DNA from 2 places in the Kribbella ginsengisoli genome. Region 2 is predicted to be linked to the other one. Evidence: riboswitches for the same ligand, from Rfam matches in the RefSeq annotation. Region 2 holds a riboswitch; the other holds the start of a gene.
The links. Region 2 has a riboswitch for S-adenosylmethionine ahead of thrC (threonine synthase). Riboswitches for the same ligand answer to the same signal wherever they lie in the genome.
Positions count from the first base shown of each region.

Region 1 (7,654 bases), on a different contig from region 2:
TCGTTGCGCGCGGTCGCGGACCGGATCACGTCGCCGAGGCTGACGATCTCCTTGTCCACGTTCGGGATCTCGATGCCGATCGCGGACTTGCCCGGGATCGGCGACAGGATCCGCACATCGGCCGAGGCCACGGCGTAGGCGATGTTCTTCGACAGCGCGGTGACCTTCTCGACCTTGACCGCGGAGCCGAGCTCGACCTCGTACCGGGTGACTGTCGGGCCACGGGTGTAGCCGGTCACCTGGGCGTCGATGCCGAACTGGTCGAACACCTCGGTGAGCTTGCCGACCACCGCGTCCGACGCCTTCGTGCGGGCCTTGTGGACCGAGCCGGGCTTGAGGATCTGGCCGTCGGGCAGCGTGTAGGTGATGTCGCCGGAGAGGCTGAGCTGCTCGACCCGCTGCGGCAACGGCGTGTGCGGCGGCGGCTCCGGAGCAGGCTCGGGCTCGGAGTCCTTCTTCGAACCGGCCTTCATCGCACCCGCGACGGCACCGTAGATCGGCGGTGCACCGGCCGCAGCAGCAGCGCCGTCGGCATCGACGTCGTACGGCTCCTCGTCCGGATCGATCGGCGCCTTCTTGCGGCCGCGCTTGTTGATCTCGCGGCCTTCGAGCACCGGCGAGTCGTACGGCTTGATGGTCGGCTCGCCGTCCTCGTCCAGGGCGGCCTTCGCGCGCCGCTCCTTGCGAGTCAGCCGGACGGTGTCGTCAGCAGCCGCGGTCACCGAGGGCGCGTCGGCAGGAAGCTCAGTACGTCCGAGCAGTACGTCGAACGCGGCACGGACCCGCAACGGGATCGCGTAAATCGGCGTCCCGGTCACCACCAAGGCACCGAAGATCGACAACAGCACGAGCAGCGGCGCTGCGACGTACTGGGTGAGGAGGTCGGACAGGAGCGAGGAGACGACGTACCCGATCGCTCCCCCGGCATCCTGCAGCCGGCCATCCGATGGGTTGCCGGGACGCGGCAGACCGTTGGCAATGTGGACCAGGCCCAGTACTCCGAGGGAGACCGCGGTCCAACCGATCACCTGACGTCCGGCCGGGCCATTGCGGTCCGGGTGACGCATGGTGCGCAAGGCGATGAACAGGAGCATCAGCGGCACGGCCCAGCCGAGCATGCCGACGCTGCCGCCCACTGCGACCCGGAGGCCCTTGCCGACCGCGCCGGGCATGTCCCACCAGATCGCGGCGGCGACTACGAACGCCAGGCCGATCAGGGTGAGGCCGGCGCCGTCGCGGCGGTGGGCCGGGTCGAGGTCGCGGGCGCCGTGGCCGATACCGCGGACCATGCTGCCGAGTAGGTGGGCGATCCCGATCCAGACCTTGACCAGCCCTCTGGCGAGGGCGAGCATGGCGGCCGCGAACGGACCCGCGTTGCTCGTTTTGGGCACAGCCGTGCGCGCAGCGGTGGAGCCACTGCGCTTCGTGCTCTGCCCACGCTTCTGGGCGCCTGACGGACGGGAGCGGCCACCAGCTGCCGAGCGGCCCGATGCGGGGCTGCTGGCTGCCGACTTCCGCGCCCGCGCCGGGGAAGACGTGCGGGTCGCCATGTCTAGCAGGCTACCCCGACTACCACTCGAGTCACACGTGTCACACGCCGATCACACCGCCCCATCCGTAGCGTCACAGCCCCACGCGGCCGGGCGTGTCCGCAGGGGCCTCAGGCGCCGGTCACGCCGTCCAGATGTTCGCGAAGGAAGTCGGCGTGGCCACAGTGGCGGGCATATTCGCCGATCAGGTGGATGTAGATCATCCGGAGCGAGGAGACCTCGTCACGGAAGGTGAACTGCTGGTCGAGCGAGTAGCCGTCGGCGGCCTTGTCGGACAGCGCCCACTCGTCGATCAGGGCTTCGTACTCCGCTTGGGCGCGACTCGCGTCGATCAACTCGAAGTCGGCGTCCTTGCCGAGCGCCGGGTCGAAAACCGGGGTGGCCGGGGCCAGCCGGGAACCGGGGTCGGCGGGAGCGGTCGAGGCGGCGCCGGCGACGGCTGGGCCGGCTGAGGCGAAGTGGATGCGGAACCAGATGCGTTCGACCTTGGTGGCGTGCCGGATCAGGCCGAGCAGGGAGAGGTTCGACGGCGGCAGCGGCCGGGCGGCCAACTGGTCGGCGGTCAGGCCGGCGCATTTGTGGAGCAGCGTGGTGCGGTGGAAGTTCAGGTAGCCGGCGAGCAACTCCCGCTCGGGCGCGACGAGCGAGCCCTCGGGCCGCTCGACCTCAGGTGCGATCCAGGTCATCCGCGCATCCTCCCCCAGCGGCCCCCTGGCGAGCCATTGCATTAAGCAACAACCCCGGACAGCCCATCCGCTCACGCCTGGCGTCTCACGATACGTGCGAGTATCCCAATAAATGAGATGACTGCTGGCGCGAAGCACGGATCGTTGGTTACCGTCTTCGGCAGGTCATGAGTGTCAGCGTCAAGCCCCGGCTCGCTGGCCGGCAACCCTCCACCGCGGTGGGGTGCCCCGGGTGAGGACCCGGCCGTTCGGATACCCCGATTCGGCAAGTGCGGACCACCCGGGAGCAGAACCATGTCGATCCTCTCCATCCTCGAGCCTGCCAACACCGCCGTGACCACCCGGCCGGCCCTGGCCAAGCTCACCACCGGCAACATCCCCGCCACCGTCGCGAGCGACCTGCTGGTCCCGCTGGCCGACGGACGCGTGACCGACTACGCGAACTTCGACCACGGGGCGAGCGCGCCGTGTCTGGAGTCGGTGCGAGCGGCGGTCGAGGCCGCGCTCCCGTCGTACGCGTCGGTGCACCGCGGCAACGGCTACGCCTCGCGGATCACCACCCAGTGGTACGAGCGGGCCCGCGCCGAGGTGCACGGCTTCGTCGGCGCCCGCGACGACGACCAGGTGATCTTCACCCGGCAGACCACCGACGCGCTCAACCTGCTGGCCCGGGCCGTACCGGCCGACGCGACCGTGATCGTGTTCGAGTCGGAGCACCACGCGGCCCTCCTCCCCTGGCCCGCCGAGCGCACCACCAGGCTCGCAGCGCCGACGAGCCACGCAGCGGCAGTCACCGCCGTCGCCGACGCTCTGCGCGAAGCACCCGAGGGTCCCCGCCTGGTCGTCATCACCGGCGCTTCGAACGTCACCGGCGAGATCTTCCCGATCGCCGAGATCGCCGCCGTCGCCAAGGCCCACGGCGCCCGCGTCTGCCTCGACGCCGCGCAGCTCGCTCCGCACCGCGTGGTCGACATCCAGGAGCTGGACGTCGACTGGGTCGCACTCTCCGGCCACAAGCTCTACGCCCCGTACGGCGCCGGCGCACTGATCGGCCGGGCCGACTGGCTCAACGCGGCCGACCCGTACCTCCTCGGCGGTGGCGCGACCGCTGCAGTGACCAGCGACGCGACCGTCTGGAACCAGGGCCCGGCCCGGCACGAAGGCGGCTCCCCCAACGTGATCGGCGCGATCGCGCTGGCCGCCGCATGCGCCGCCATCACCGAGCACCGCGAGGCGATCGAGCAGCACGAGCGCAGCCTGCTCGCCCGGCTCCGCACCGGCCTTGCCCAGATCGCCGGCGTGAACACGTACGACATCTTCGGCGCCGACGCCGACCGGGTAGGCACGGTCTGCTTCACCATCGACGGGGTCAGCTCGACGCTGGTGTCCGCGGCGCTCTCGGCGGAGTACGGGATCGGCGTACGGGACGGCAAGTTCTGCGCGCACCCGCTGGTCGGCCATCTGCTCGCCAACTCGCCCGAGGCCACCGCAGTCCGCGCAAGCCTCGGACTGGGCACCACGCGCGAGCACGTCGACCGCCTTGTCAGCGCGGTGCGCAGCCTGGCCACCAACGGCCTGACCACCGAGTACGACGAGACGCCGCACGGCTGTCAGCCCCACAACGACCCCCGCGACCTCGTCGCCCCCAAGATCTGGTGAACCCACCACCTCACCGACAAGCCTGAGCCCACGCCACCGCTCGGTGCAGGGCTGAGACCCAAGGCCTGGTGAGACACGGACCCCACAGGTGAGCGGCAAACGCCTAACGGTCCGGTTGGTTCGTGAGCCAGACAGCGATCTGGCTGCGTGACCTGAAGCCGAGCTTGTCCAGGATGTGCACGACCTGCGATTCCGCGGTCCGTCTGCTGATCACGAGTCGGAGCGCGATTTCCTTGTTCGTCAGCCCCTGGGCCACCAGCTCGGCCACCTGATACTCCCGATCGCTCAGCGATCCGGTCCCGTGGACGCGGGCCGCAGTACCGGTACTGCGGCCTCGCGCCCGACCGTGAGCTCCATCGCCTCGCCGAAGCCGGTACAGGCAGCCGCGCCACGCTCGAATGCGGCCCGGTACCGTTCGTTGCCCAAGGCATCCATCGGATCGCGCTACTGCGGCTGGAGTCCCGTGTGGTGCGCAGCGAAGGCCAGCAGGTCGGCCCACTCGGAGGCGACCATCGCTGCCGGTTTGCCGAAGCCGTGGCCGGTGTTTACCTCGATCCGGGTCAGTACCGGCTTGTCCCCCGCCTGCGCGTGCTGCAGCGTCGCCATGAACTTGTGGCTGTGCAGCGGCACCACCCGGTCGTCATGGTCGCCAGTGACGACCAGGGTCGCCGGGTACGACGTACCGTCGCGCAGGTTGTGCAGTGGCGAGTAGGCGAGCAGGTCTTCGAACTGTGTTGGGTCGTCGGGCAGTCCGAAGTCGGAGGCCCAGGCAGCGCCAACAGTGAAGAGGTGGAAGCGCAGCATGTCCAGCACGCCGACGCCAGGCAGCGCTACCGCGAACAGGTCCGGCCGCTGGGTCATGACTGCTCCGACGAGCAGTCCGCCGTTGCTGCGGCCGTGGATGGCCAGTTGGGCGGGTGTGGTGACCTTGGTCTTGGTCAGGTCCTCCCCGACCGCGATGAAGTCGTCGAAGACGTTCTGCTTGTTCCGCAGCCGTCCCTCGTCGTGCCAGGAGCTTCCGTACTCCCCGCCGCCGCGCAGGTTGGTGATCACCAGCACCCCACCCGCCGCAAGCCAGGCCGGCCAACCCGGCCGGTAGTCGGCCATGATCGGGATGCTGAAGCCGCCGTAGCCGTACATCAGCGTCGGCCGCGGCTCGTCGAACCCCAGGTCCGCCCTGCTGATCAGGAAATACGGCACCTGCCGCCCGGGCTCGACCCGGCGGCTCACGGTGATGTCCGGCGACAGGAAGCCGACTCCCGCGGGGACAAGCTCAGGCAGGGCCCGGAACTCGCCGGTCGCCATCGAGACCACATAGGCGACCGTCGGATCCGTGGTCGACGAGAGCCCGATGAAGAGTTCGTCGTACTTCGTCGACGCGTTCAACCCCACGAAGCCCCCGCCGGGCACCGGCACGACCTGGCCGTCGGCGCCCCCCAAGGAGTGCAACGTGAGCACCGGCTGAGCGTCCACCAAAGACACGACGGCAAGTCCCGACGATGCGCCGCTGACGGTCAGCAAGGCGTTGTCGCCCTCGGGGATGAGGTCCGTGAAGTTGCCGGCCAGGTCCGAGGTCACCACCCGGCCCCGAGATGCGTCCCGGTCGGTCTGCAGCACCAGCTGGTCACCGGACATCCGCACGAAGATGTTCTCGTCGCGGAACTCGTCGATCACCTTGATCGGTTCGCCCAGCACGCTGCCGTCCACCGGGTAGACCCAGATCCGGGATGCCGGATCGGTGCCCTCGGCAAGGGTCACCACGAGGTAGCGGTCGTCGTCGGAGACCTCGGGCTGGATGAAGAGCTGCGGGTTGTCGGGGAAGCTCAACACCAACTGGTCATCGTCCTGCGCAGTACCGACCTTGTGCAGCTTCAGCTGGCCACCCTCAAGCGCCTGCGTCTCGGTACCCTCGCTACGGCCACTGGCCGGGTAGTGCAGGTAGAGGTACGCCGACGAGTCCGGCAGCCAGGTGGCCTGGGAGAACTTGGCACGGGTCACCACGTCGTCCACATCGGCGCCAGTGGCGATCTCCCGGAGCCGGAAGGTGGTCCAGTCGCTACCGCTCTCGTTGACCCCGTACGCGAAGTACCGGCCGTCCGGGCTGATGGTGAAGCTGGCCAGTGAGTCAGTGCCGTCCACGGACAGCTTGTTGGGGTCGAGGATGACCCGGCCGCCCTCTAGCAGCGCATCCAGCGAGTCAGCGACGTACAGGACGTCCTGCGCCTGGGAGCCGTCGTTGCGGCCGACGAAGTACCAGCCGGACTTCCGCACCGGTACTCCGGCCCGCGGCCGCGCCAGGATCGCGGTCATCGTCTCCTGGAACCAGGCACGCTCGGGGTAGCTCGACAGCTCGGCCTCGGTCGCGGCGTTCTGGCGGGAGACCCAGTCCTTGGTCTCGGCGGAGTCGGGGTCCTCCAGCCAGCGGTACGGGTCGGCGATCTCGCGGCCGTGCAGGGTGTCGACGACACTCTCGTCACGGCGACTCTCTGGGTAGCTCATGCGGGCCAACTTACTGCGCGTCCCGCTCACCAGGCCTTCAGCGGGCGGCATCCCGCGCTGGGCATCCGGTCTGGTGAGCGGGCCGCTCCCCAGAGTTGTCAGTGGTGGGCTGCCGGCAGGTCCTTGCTCCACAGCACCTTGCCGTACAGATCCCGCAGCGAAGCGGTGAAGACCTCCGACCGCGGGTCGATCGACACATGCCCGAAGAACTGGTTGCCACCCGACGGCGGCTGGTTCGGGAAGTCAGCCGCCTTCACGAACTCCAGCCGAGGACCGAAGGTCGAGTCGAGCGCGTTCGGCCCGAAGGTACCGGCGTTCACCGGACCGGCGACCAGCTCCCAGAACGGGTCGAAGTCGGTGAAGGCCGCCCGCGACGGGTCGTAGTGGTGCGCGGCGCAGTAGTGCACGTCCGCGGTCAGCCAGACCGTGTTCCGGACCTTGCGGCGCTTGAACTGCGAGAGCACCCAGGCGATCTCGTGCTCGCGGCCACCGGGCGCCCCTGCCAGTCCATTGGCGACAGCCTCGATCTCGGTGCCGTCCGGCACCAGCAGACCCAGCGGCATGTCGCTGGCGATCACCTTCCAGGTCGCCTTGGAAGCGGCGGCCTCACGAACCAGCCATGCTGCCTGCTCGGCACCCAGCATCGCGACCGGACCGGCGACACCCGGTGCCGGGTTGGCGCCGCGGTAGGTCCGCATGTCGAGGCAGAAGACATCGAGCAACGGGCCATAGCTCACCTTGCGGTAGATACGGTTGCGGCCGGCGGTGTGCACCATCGGCAGGTACTCCAGGAACGCCTGCCGGGACCGCTGGGCCAGTACGTCGACCCGCTTCTCGGTGTAGCGGTCGTCGGTCAGGATCTCGCCCGGGTACCAGTTGTTCAGCGTCTCGTGGTCGTCCCACTGGCTGACGATCGGCACGTCGGCGTACAGGTCGCGGACGTTGTGGTCGAGCAGGTTGTACTTGTACCGGCCGCGGTACTCCGCCAGCGTCTCGGCGACCTTGCTGACCTCCTCGGTCACCACGTTCTTCCAGGTGGTGCCGTCCGGGATCGCCACCGAGGCCGCGATCGGGCCGTCGGCGTAGATGTTGTCGCCGGAGTGCAGGAAGAAGTCGGGGCGGGTCTGGTGCATCGCCTTGTACGCGATCATGCCGCCGATGTCGGGGTTGATGCCGTAGCCCTGGCCCGCGGTGTCGCCGGTCCAGACGAAGCTCACGGGGCGGTTGCGCCCCGGCGTACTGAAGGAGCCCTCGAGGGTC
Region 1 is NZ_BAABAA010000001.1:1,250,941-1,258,594, forward strand. Features, by position in the region: gene ABD768_RS05530 (FtsK/SpoIIIE family DNA translocase) at 1-1,550, opposite strand, end outside; gene ABD768_RS05535 (DinB family protein) at 1,661-2,236, opposite strand; SAM riboswitch class IV at 2,400-2,514, shown strand; gene ABD768_RS05540 (aminotransferase class V-fold PLP-dependent enzyme) at 2,531-3,895, shown strand; gene ABD768_RS05545 (response regulator transcription factor) at 3,999-4,163, opposite strand; gene ABD768_RS05550 (hypothetical protein) at 4,181-4,330, opposite strand; gene ABD768_RS05555 (prolyl oligopeptidase family serine peptidase) at 4,340-6,394, opposite strand; gene ABD768_RS05560 (alkaline phosphatase D family protein) at 6,493-7,654, opposite strand, start outside.
Region 1: linked by a shared signal. The riboswitch ahead of ABD768_RS05540 (aminotransferase class V-fold PLP-dependent enzyme) and the one ahead of thrC (threonine synthase) in region 2 are both predicted to bind S-adenosylmethionine.

Region 2 (7,654 bases):
GAATCACGAGGCCGGTGAGCTCTGGCGGGCCTTCGACGAACTGGCCGAGCAGTTCAAACTGCCTGAACGCGTGGCGGACGAGCTGTTCGACGCAAGCCTGGGGTTCCGCATCCGCCGGTCGACGTACGTCCGCCGGGCCGGGATCGAGCAACGGACGGCGACCCGGGATCTGACCAGGCTGACCGAGTTGGGGCTGCTGCAGCCAGTCGGCGAGACCAAGGGCAGGCATTACGTGATGGGGGAGCTGCTCGCCGTAGTACGGCAGGACGCGCTCGCCAGTCGGAGACCGGTGGTCGATCCGTATCCGTGGATGCGGGAGCGGCTGATAGCTGGTATTGCGCACTAGCTGTCGGTGGGGTGGGCAACACTGGGGGCGTGACTTCGGTGGTGCGGCGGTGGCGGGCTGGGCGGGTGGTGGATCCGCATGTGGTGATTGGGGGGTTGCGGAAGGGGCCGGGGGATCCTGCTTATGTGTTCGAGGCGGGGCGGCGGACTGTTTGGCGGGCCACCCGGACGCCGGAGGGCGCGGTGTTGATCAGGCTTACGCCGTACTCCGGGGTGGGAGAGGTCGAGGCTGAGGCGTGGGGGCCGGGGGCCGCGTGGGCGTTGGATGGGGTGCCGGAGCTGTTGGGGGAGGCCGATAGCTGGGAAGGGTTCGAGCCGTTGGCGGAGCATCCGGCGCTGGTGGATGCGGCTCGGCGGTTTGCGGACTTCCGGGTGCCGCGGACTCGGGCTGTGTTCGAGGCGATGGCGGCGGCTGGGATCGAGCAGGTGGTGACTGGCAAGGAGGCATTCGCCGGGTGGCGGATGTTGCTGCGGGAGTACGGGGAGCCCGCGCCCGGGCCGGGGTCGCCGGACGGGCGGAAGATGATGGTGCCGCCGTCGCCCGAGGAGTGGCGGATGATCCCGTCCTGGCAGTGGCTGCGCGCCGGCGTCGAGGGCCGCCGGTCGCGGGTGGTGATCACCGCGGCGACACGAGCGGCCGCGCTGGAGCGGACGCTGGAGCTGACCGACGGCGCCGAGATCGAGCGCCGCCTGCGCTCATTGCCCGGCGTCGGTGTCTGGACGGCCGCCGAGGTCCGCCAACGCGCCCACGGAGATGCCGACGCCTTCTCCTTCGCCGACTACCACGTCTCCCGAGACGTCTCCTACGCCCTGACCGGCGAGGAGCTGGATGACGAAGCCTGCGCTGAACTAATCGAGCCCTACCGAGGCCACCGCTACCGAGTCCAAGCCCTCCTGAGCCTGGCCGGCCATCACCACCCCCGCTACGGCCCCCGCAAATCCCTCCCCACCCACACCCCCGGCGCCACCCACCGCCTCCGCTAACCCACCCACCGCTCACATCCCCAACCTCGTGGCGCTAGGCGCCACCTCGGGGATCGCCTGGCGGTGGCGCCTCGCCTATGCCCTTCGCCTGCGCCGCGCTCTCAGCCTGTGCTGCGCCTGCGCCTGAGCCCTGCGCCCTGCGCCTGCGCCGCTCCGCGCCCCCGGCCTCGTGGCGCTGGGCGCCACCTCGGCACCTCTGGACTGGTGGCGCGCCCCACCCGCGCCGCCTCGCCCTGGGTCCTGCGCGCTGTGCCCCGCCCCGTGCTGCGCGGCACGACCGCGCTGGGCTCTTGGCCTGCGCGGTGCGGTTCCGTAGTGGTTGGGTTGGGCACTGGGTGCGCAATATGGAGATTGATGGGGATGGGCTGTACCTGGTGGCAGGTGTGGCGTTGTTGGTGGGGGCTGTGTTGCCGCGGCTCTTACGGCGGTATGCCATCTCGGCGCCGATTGCGTTTGTGGGGGCTGGGCTGCTTCTTGGGGTGTTTGTTGAGCGGGGGCGGGTCAACCCGGTCAGGGAGTCGGGGGTTACTGAGCATCTGGCTGAGTTGACGATTCTGGTCGCCTTGATGGGGGTGGGGCTGGCTATTGATCGGCCGATTGGGTGGAAGCGGTGGGCGGTGACTTGGCGGTTGTTGCTGGTTGCTATGCCGGCTTGTATCGCCGCAGTGGCCGGCGTGGGGTGGCTGGTTGGGTTGGCGCCGGCTACGGCTTTGCTGTTGGGGGCGGTGCTGGCTCCTACCGATCCGGTGCTCGCGTCGGACGTACAGGTGCAGGGGCCTTCGACCGGGGAGGGGGCTGAGCCTGAGGAGGATGACGAGGTGCGGTTTGCGCTTACCTCGGAGGCTGGGCTCAATGATGGGCTGGCGTTTCCGTTCATCTACGCCGCGGTGTTCGCGGCGACGAAGGGAGCGGTCGGGGGCTGGGCGCTGGAATGGTTCGCCTGGGATCTGATCGGCAAGACCTTGATCGGTGTGGCGGTCGGGGCGGGGGCTGGTTGGCTGCTCGGGAAGATGGCGTTCGAGGCGCCGTCGCGCACGTTCCGGCTGGCCGATTCGCGCGAACCAGTGCTGGCGTTGGCGATGACGCTCGGCGTCTACGGGCTCGCCCAGGTACTGCACGGCTACGGATTCATCGCCGTCTTCATCGCCGCCCTGACGCTCAGGGCTTCCGAGCGCAGCCACGACTTCCATGAGGACCTGCACGGGTTCATCGAGCAGCTGGAACACATCCTCACCTGGGGGATCCTCCTGTTGCTCGGCGTAGCGATCACCGGCGGCCTGCTCAAGCCACTGACCTGGGCCGGCGCAGCGATCGGCCTGCTCCTCGTGCTGGTACTACGGCCGCTCACCGCCTGGCTGTCCCTGGCCCGTACGCCGATGCGCCGGTCCGAACGCTGGGTCGCGGCAGCGTTCGGCGTACGAGGCGTCGGGTCGGTGTTCTACCTGGCCTATGCCGGCAAGGACTTCAGCACCGACCTACCGTGGCTCTGGGCCACTGTCGGCTTCACCGTCGTACTAAGCGTCGTGGTCCACGGTGTCGCCGCCACCCCACTCATGCGCATGCTCGACCTCCGCCGCGACCGAGCCACCTGAGCCTGAGCCGCCTGAGCCTGGGCTGAGCGACAGCTGGGTAGTCACCCGGTACCGATCACTGCGATACACAGCCCGGGTGAACTCAAAAACCCGCCCATGCTGATCCCGCGCCACCCGCTCGAGCACCAGCACCGGCGCCCCCTCGGCCACCCCGAGCAGCGCCGCCTCAGCAGCGGAAGCCGCCGCAGCCTCATGCACCTGCTCGGCATCAGTCGGTACTACGCCGTACCGGTCCCGCAGCAACCCATAAAACGACCCACTCTCCAGCGCGCCGAGGTCGATCCCCGGGACCAGGGAGTCGAGCACATGAATCGTCTCCACCGAGATCGCCTCGCCATCCACGAACCGCTGGCGGGAGATACGTAGTACCGGCGTACCGGACGTAACCCGCAGCCGGCTGCCGAGTGTCATGCCGGCCGGGATGACCGCATGGTCGAGCACCCGACTCGTCCAGGTCCCCGGAGCCAACGGATAGGCGGCCCCACGCGAGGTGGGGCCGCCCACGATCTCCTGCACGATCTTGGGACTGCCGACGAACATGCCACGCCCGTGTTCGCGAACCAGCCAGCCATCCCGGATCAGGTCGTCGACGACCGCCCGAAGAGTCGGCCGCGAGATCCCGAGCTCAGTGGACAACTGACGCTCCGACGGGATCGCCTGACCAACGGCCCGCGCTTCGATCAGGCCGATCAGGTATTCACGAGCGCGATCGCGCTTCCGCAAGCTAGCTGTCACAAGACCCAGAACGCTAGCTGTAGACGCGCACGTAGTCGACCAGCATCTTGGCCGGGAACGGTGTCGTGGAGTCCGGCGGGCCTGGCCATACCCCACCGACGGCCAGGTTGAGCAGTAGGTAGAACTCGTGGTCGAAGACCCACTTCTTGCCGGGCGGGAGGTTGGCGGGGGTGATCCGCAGGTACTGCCGTCCGTCGACCTTCCAGATGACCTCACCAGGTGACCAGTCGACGCTGTAGACGTGGAACGCGTCGGACCACTTCTGCCCAGCAGGCAACGAGGTCTGGCCGCCTGGACCGTTCTCCGAGTGGTACCCCGGTCCGTGCACGGTGCCGTAGAGCGTGCCGGGCTCCTTGCCGATGATCTCCATGATGTCGATCTCGCCGTTGCCCGGCCAGTCGACCTCGTCGATGTCGCTGCCCATCATCCAGAACGCCGGCCACAGGCCCTGCCCGGCCGGCGTCTTGATCCGGGCCTCGAACCGCCCGTACGCCTGGGCGAACTTGTCCTTGGTGGTGATCCGCGCGGAGGTGATGTCACACGGCCCGAACTGGCAGTTCTCCATCCCGGCCAGCCGCTCCCGGCGGGCGCTGATGACGAGGTTGCCGGCGCCGTCGGTGGACGCGTTCTCGCGGCGGTTCGTGTAGTACTGCCACTCCTCGTTGCCCCAGTTGGGCTCGCCGCCGAGCTCGAAGTTCCAGCGCGCGGCGCTCGGCTTCGTACCGGCTGCTTGGTTGAACTCGTCCTGCCAGCTGATCGCCAGCGCACGGACGTACTCGGGCTTCTGCTGGGCCGCGGCGGACGCGCTGGTCAGTGTTGCCGAGGCGACGACGGCAGCGATCAACGCGGCCGTGGGGCGGGCTCGTCTCATGACACCTCCTGGGGTGTGGTCGGGCATGCCACGATGCCACACTGGTCAAGAAGTGGTCAAATATAGGGATGAGATCGGCTGTCTCGCATGGTGGGAACGGAAGACACAATATGGACCCGATTGGGTAATCTCGGCAGTGCTCATCCAGAGGGACTGAGGGAAACGGCCCGTTGAAGTCCCGGCAACCCTCCCCGTTCTGCGCACTCGATCCGAGGCGCCGGCGGCGGAACGGTGCCAAATCCGTCCTGTACCGAGATCCGGCGCAGGGAAGATGAGGAGGGAAAACTCCGTCATGAGCCTGAGTACCGCCGCCACCACCCACACCATCCGTGAAGGTGCCTTCGGCAACGGAACCCATCTGAGCTGTCGCGCGTGCGGCGCCAAATCCGAACTCGGCCCGTTCTACGCCTGTATGGAGTGCTTCGGTCCGCTGGAGGTCGGGTACGAGTTCCCGACCATCACGCGTGAGCAGATCGAAGCCGGACCCAAGAACATCTGGCGGTACCAGCCGCTGCTGCCCGTCCCGGTCGACGTGGCCAGCTTCCCGAACACCGAGCCCGGCTACACCCGGCTGATCGACGCCGGCAACCTCGCCCGCGAGCTCGGTCTGCGCAAGCTCTGGGTGAAGGACGACTCGGGCAACCCGACGCACTCGTTCAAGGACCGGGTCGTGGCCTCCGCCCTGAGCGCCACGCGTGAGCTGGGCATGAAGGTCTTCGCCTGCCCCTCCACCGGCAACCTGGCCAACGCCGTCGCGGCGGCCGCCGCCCGGGCCGGCATCCGCTCGGTCGTGTTCATCCCGCAGGACCTCGAGCGCCCCAAGATCATCACCACGGCCGTGTACGGCGGCACGCTGGTGGCCGTCGAGGGCAACTACGACGACGTGAACAAGCTCGCCTCCGAGATCGCCGGTGAGGAAGAGGGCTGGGCGTTCGTGAACGTCAACGTCCGCCCGTACTACTCCGAGGGCTCCAAGACGCTGGCCTTCGAGATCGCCGAGCAGCTCGGCTGGCGGATCCCGCAGCAGGTGGTGATCCCGGTCGCGTCCGGTTCGCAGCTGACCAAGATCGACAAGGGCTTCACCGAGCTCGGCAAGCTGGGCCTGGTCGACGCGACCGACTACAAGATCTACGGCGCCCAGGCGACCGGGTGCTCGCCCGTCGCGCAGGCGTTCCGCGACGGTCATGACGTGGTGAAGCCGGTCAAGCCGGACACGATCGCGAAGTCGCTGGCGATCGGCAACCCGGCCGACGGACCGTACGTGCTCGACGTGGCCCGGCGTACCGGCGGGGTGATCGAGGACGTCAGCGACGAAGAGGTCATCGAAGGCATCCAGCTGCTCGCCCGGACCGAGGGCATCTTCACCGAGACCGCGGGCGGGGTGACCGTCGCGACGCTGAAGAAGCTGATCGAGACGGGGCAGCTCGACCCCGACGCCGAGACCGTCATCATCAACTCCGGCGACGGGCTCAAGACGCTCGACGCCGTGGCCGACCGGGTCGGCCCGAAGGTCACCATCCCCGCGTCGTACGACGCCTTCGTGAAGGCTGGTCTGCAGTGAGTGTGAGCGTCCGAGTCCCGACCATCCTGCGCCCCTACACCCAGGGCGCCTCCGAGGTCTCCGTCGAGGGGGCGACGCTGAGCGAGGTGCTGGAGTCGCTCGACACGTCGTACCCGGGGATCAAGGGCCGGGTGCTCGACGAGTCCGGTGAGCTGCGCCGGTTCGTCAACATCTACGTCGACAACGACGACGTCCGCTTCTCCGAGGGCCTCCAGACGGCCATCAAGGACGGCGGCCAGGTCTCGATCATCCCCGCCGTCGCCGGCGGCTGACCCCGCCCCACCATCTGAGGGGTTAACCCCTCAGTTGGTGGGTTGCCTAGCGAGAATCTGCGCAGGCAACCCACCACCTCGGGGGTTGACCCCGCAGATGTGAGAGCCCCCAGCCGGTAGTCGGGCTGGGGGCTCCTGGTTTGCTCGTACTTCGTCAGTCGGTGCCGGACTCCATCGCGGCGCTGTCCAGCAGTTCGTCGGCCGGGTTGGTCTCGCCGCGGGAGGCGATGGCGTCCGCGCCGCCGGCGGTCAGCTCGCCGATCAGGGTGGTCTCGCCGAGCTGGTTGGTCTCGGCGCCCAGGAGCTGGGCGTGGGCGGTACCGATCAGGCCCAGGCCGGCGTACTGCTCGAGCTTGGCGCGGGAGTCGGCGATGTCCAGGTTCCGCATGGTCAGCTGGCCGATCCGGTCGACCGGGCCGAACGCCGAGTCCTCGGTCCGCTCCATCGACAGCTTGTCCGGGTGGTAGCTGAACGCCGGGCCGGTGGTGTCGATGATCGAGTAGTCCTCGCCCCGCCGCAGCCGCAGCGTGACCTCACCGGTGATCGCCGAGCCGACCCAGCGCTGCAGTGACTCCCGGATCATCAGCGCCTGCGGGTCGAGCCAGCGGCCCTCGTACATCAGCCGGCCGAGCTTGCGGCCCTCGTTGTGGTACGACGCGACGGTGTCCTCGTTGTGGATCGCGTTCACCAGCCGCTCGTACGCCGCGTGCAGCAGCGCCATGCCCGGCGCCTCGTAGATGCCCCGGCTCTTGGCCTCGATGATCCGGTTCTCGATCTGGTCGGACATCCCGAGCCCGTGCCGGCCGCCGATCGCGTTGGCCTCCAGCACCAGGTCGACGGCCGAGCCGAACTCCTTGCCGTTGATCGTCACCGGCCGGCCCTGGACGAAGCCGATCGAGACGTCCTCGGTGGCGATCTCCACCTCGGGGTCCCAGAACTTGACGCCCATGATCGGCTCGACCGTCTCGATCCCGGTGTCCAGGTGCTCGAGCGTCTTCGCCTCGTGGGTCGCGCCCCAGATGTTCGCGTCGGTCGAGTACGCCTTCTCGGTACTGTCCCGGTACGGCAGGTCGTGGGCGACCAGCCACTCGCTCATCTCCTTGCGGCCACCGAGCTCGGTGACGAAGGCGGCGTCCAGCCACGGCTTGTAGATCCGCAGCTTCGGGTTGGTCAGCAGACCGTACCGGTAGAACCGCTCGATGTCGTTGCCCTTGTACGTCGAGCCGTCGCCCCAGATCTGGACGTCGTCCTCGAGCATCGCCCGGACCAGCAGCGTGCCGGTCACGGCCCGGCC
Region 2 is NZ_BAABAA010000013.1:237,036-244,689, reverse strand. Features, by position in the region: gene ABD768_RS34305 (Fic family protein) at 1-346, shown strand, start outside; gene ABD768_RS34300 (DNA-3-methyladenine glycosylase family protein) at 376-1,329, shown strand; gene ABD768_RS34295 (cation:proton antiporter) at 1,674-2,921, shown strand; gene ABD768_RS34290 (GntR family transcriptional regulator) at 2,844-3,656, opposite strand; gene ABD768_RS34285 (glycoside hydrolase family 16 protein) at 3,670-4,527, opposite strand; SAM riboswitch class I at 4,665-4,805, shown strand; gene thrC (threonine synthase) at 4,820-6,088, shown strand; gene ABD768_RS34275 (ubiquitin-like small modifier protein 1) at 6,085-6,360, shown strand; gene argG (argininosuccinate synthase) at 6,515-7,654, opposite strand, start outside.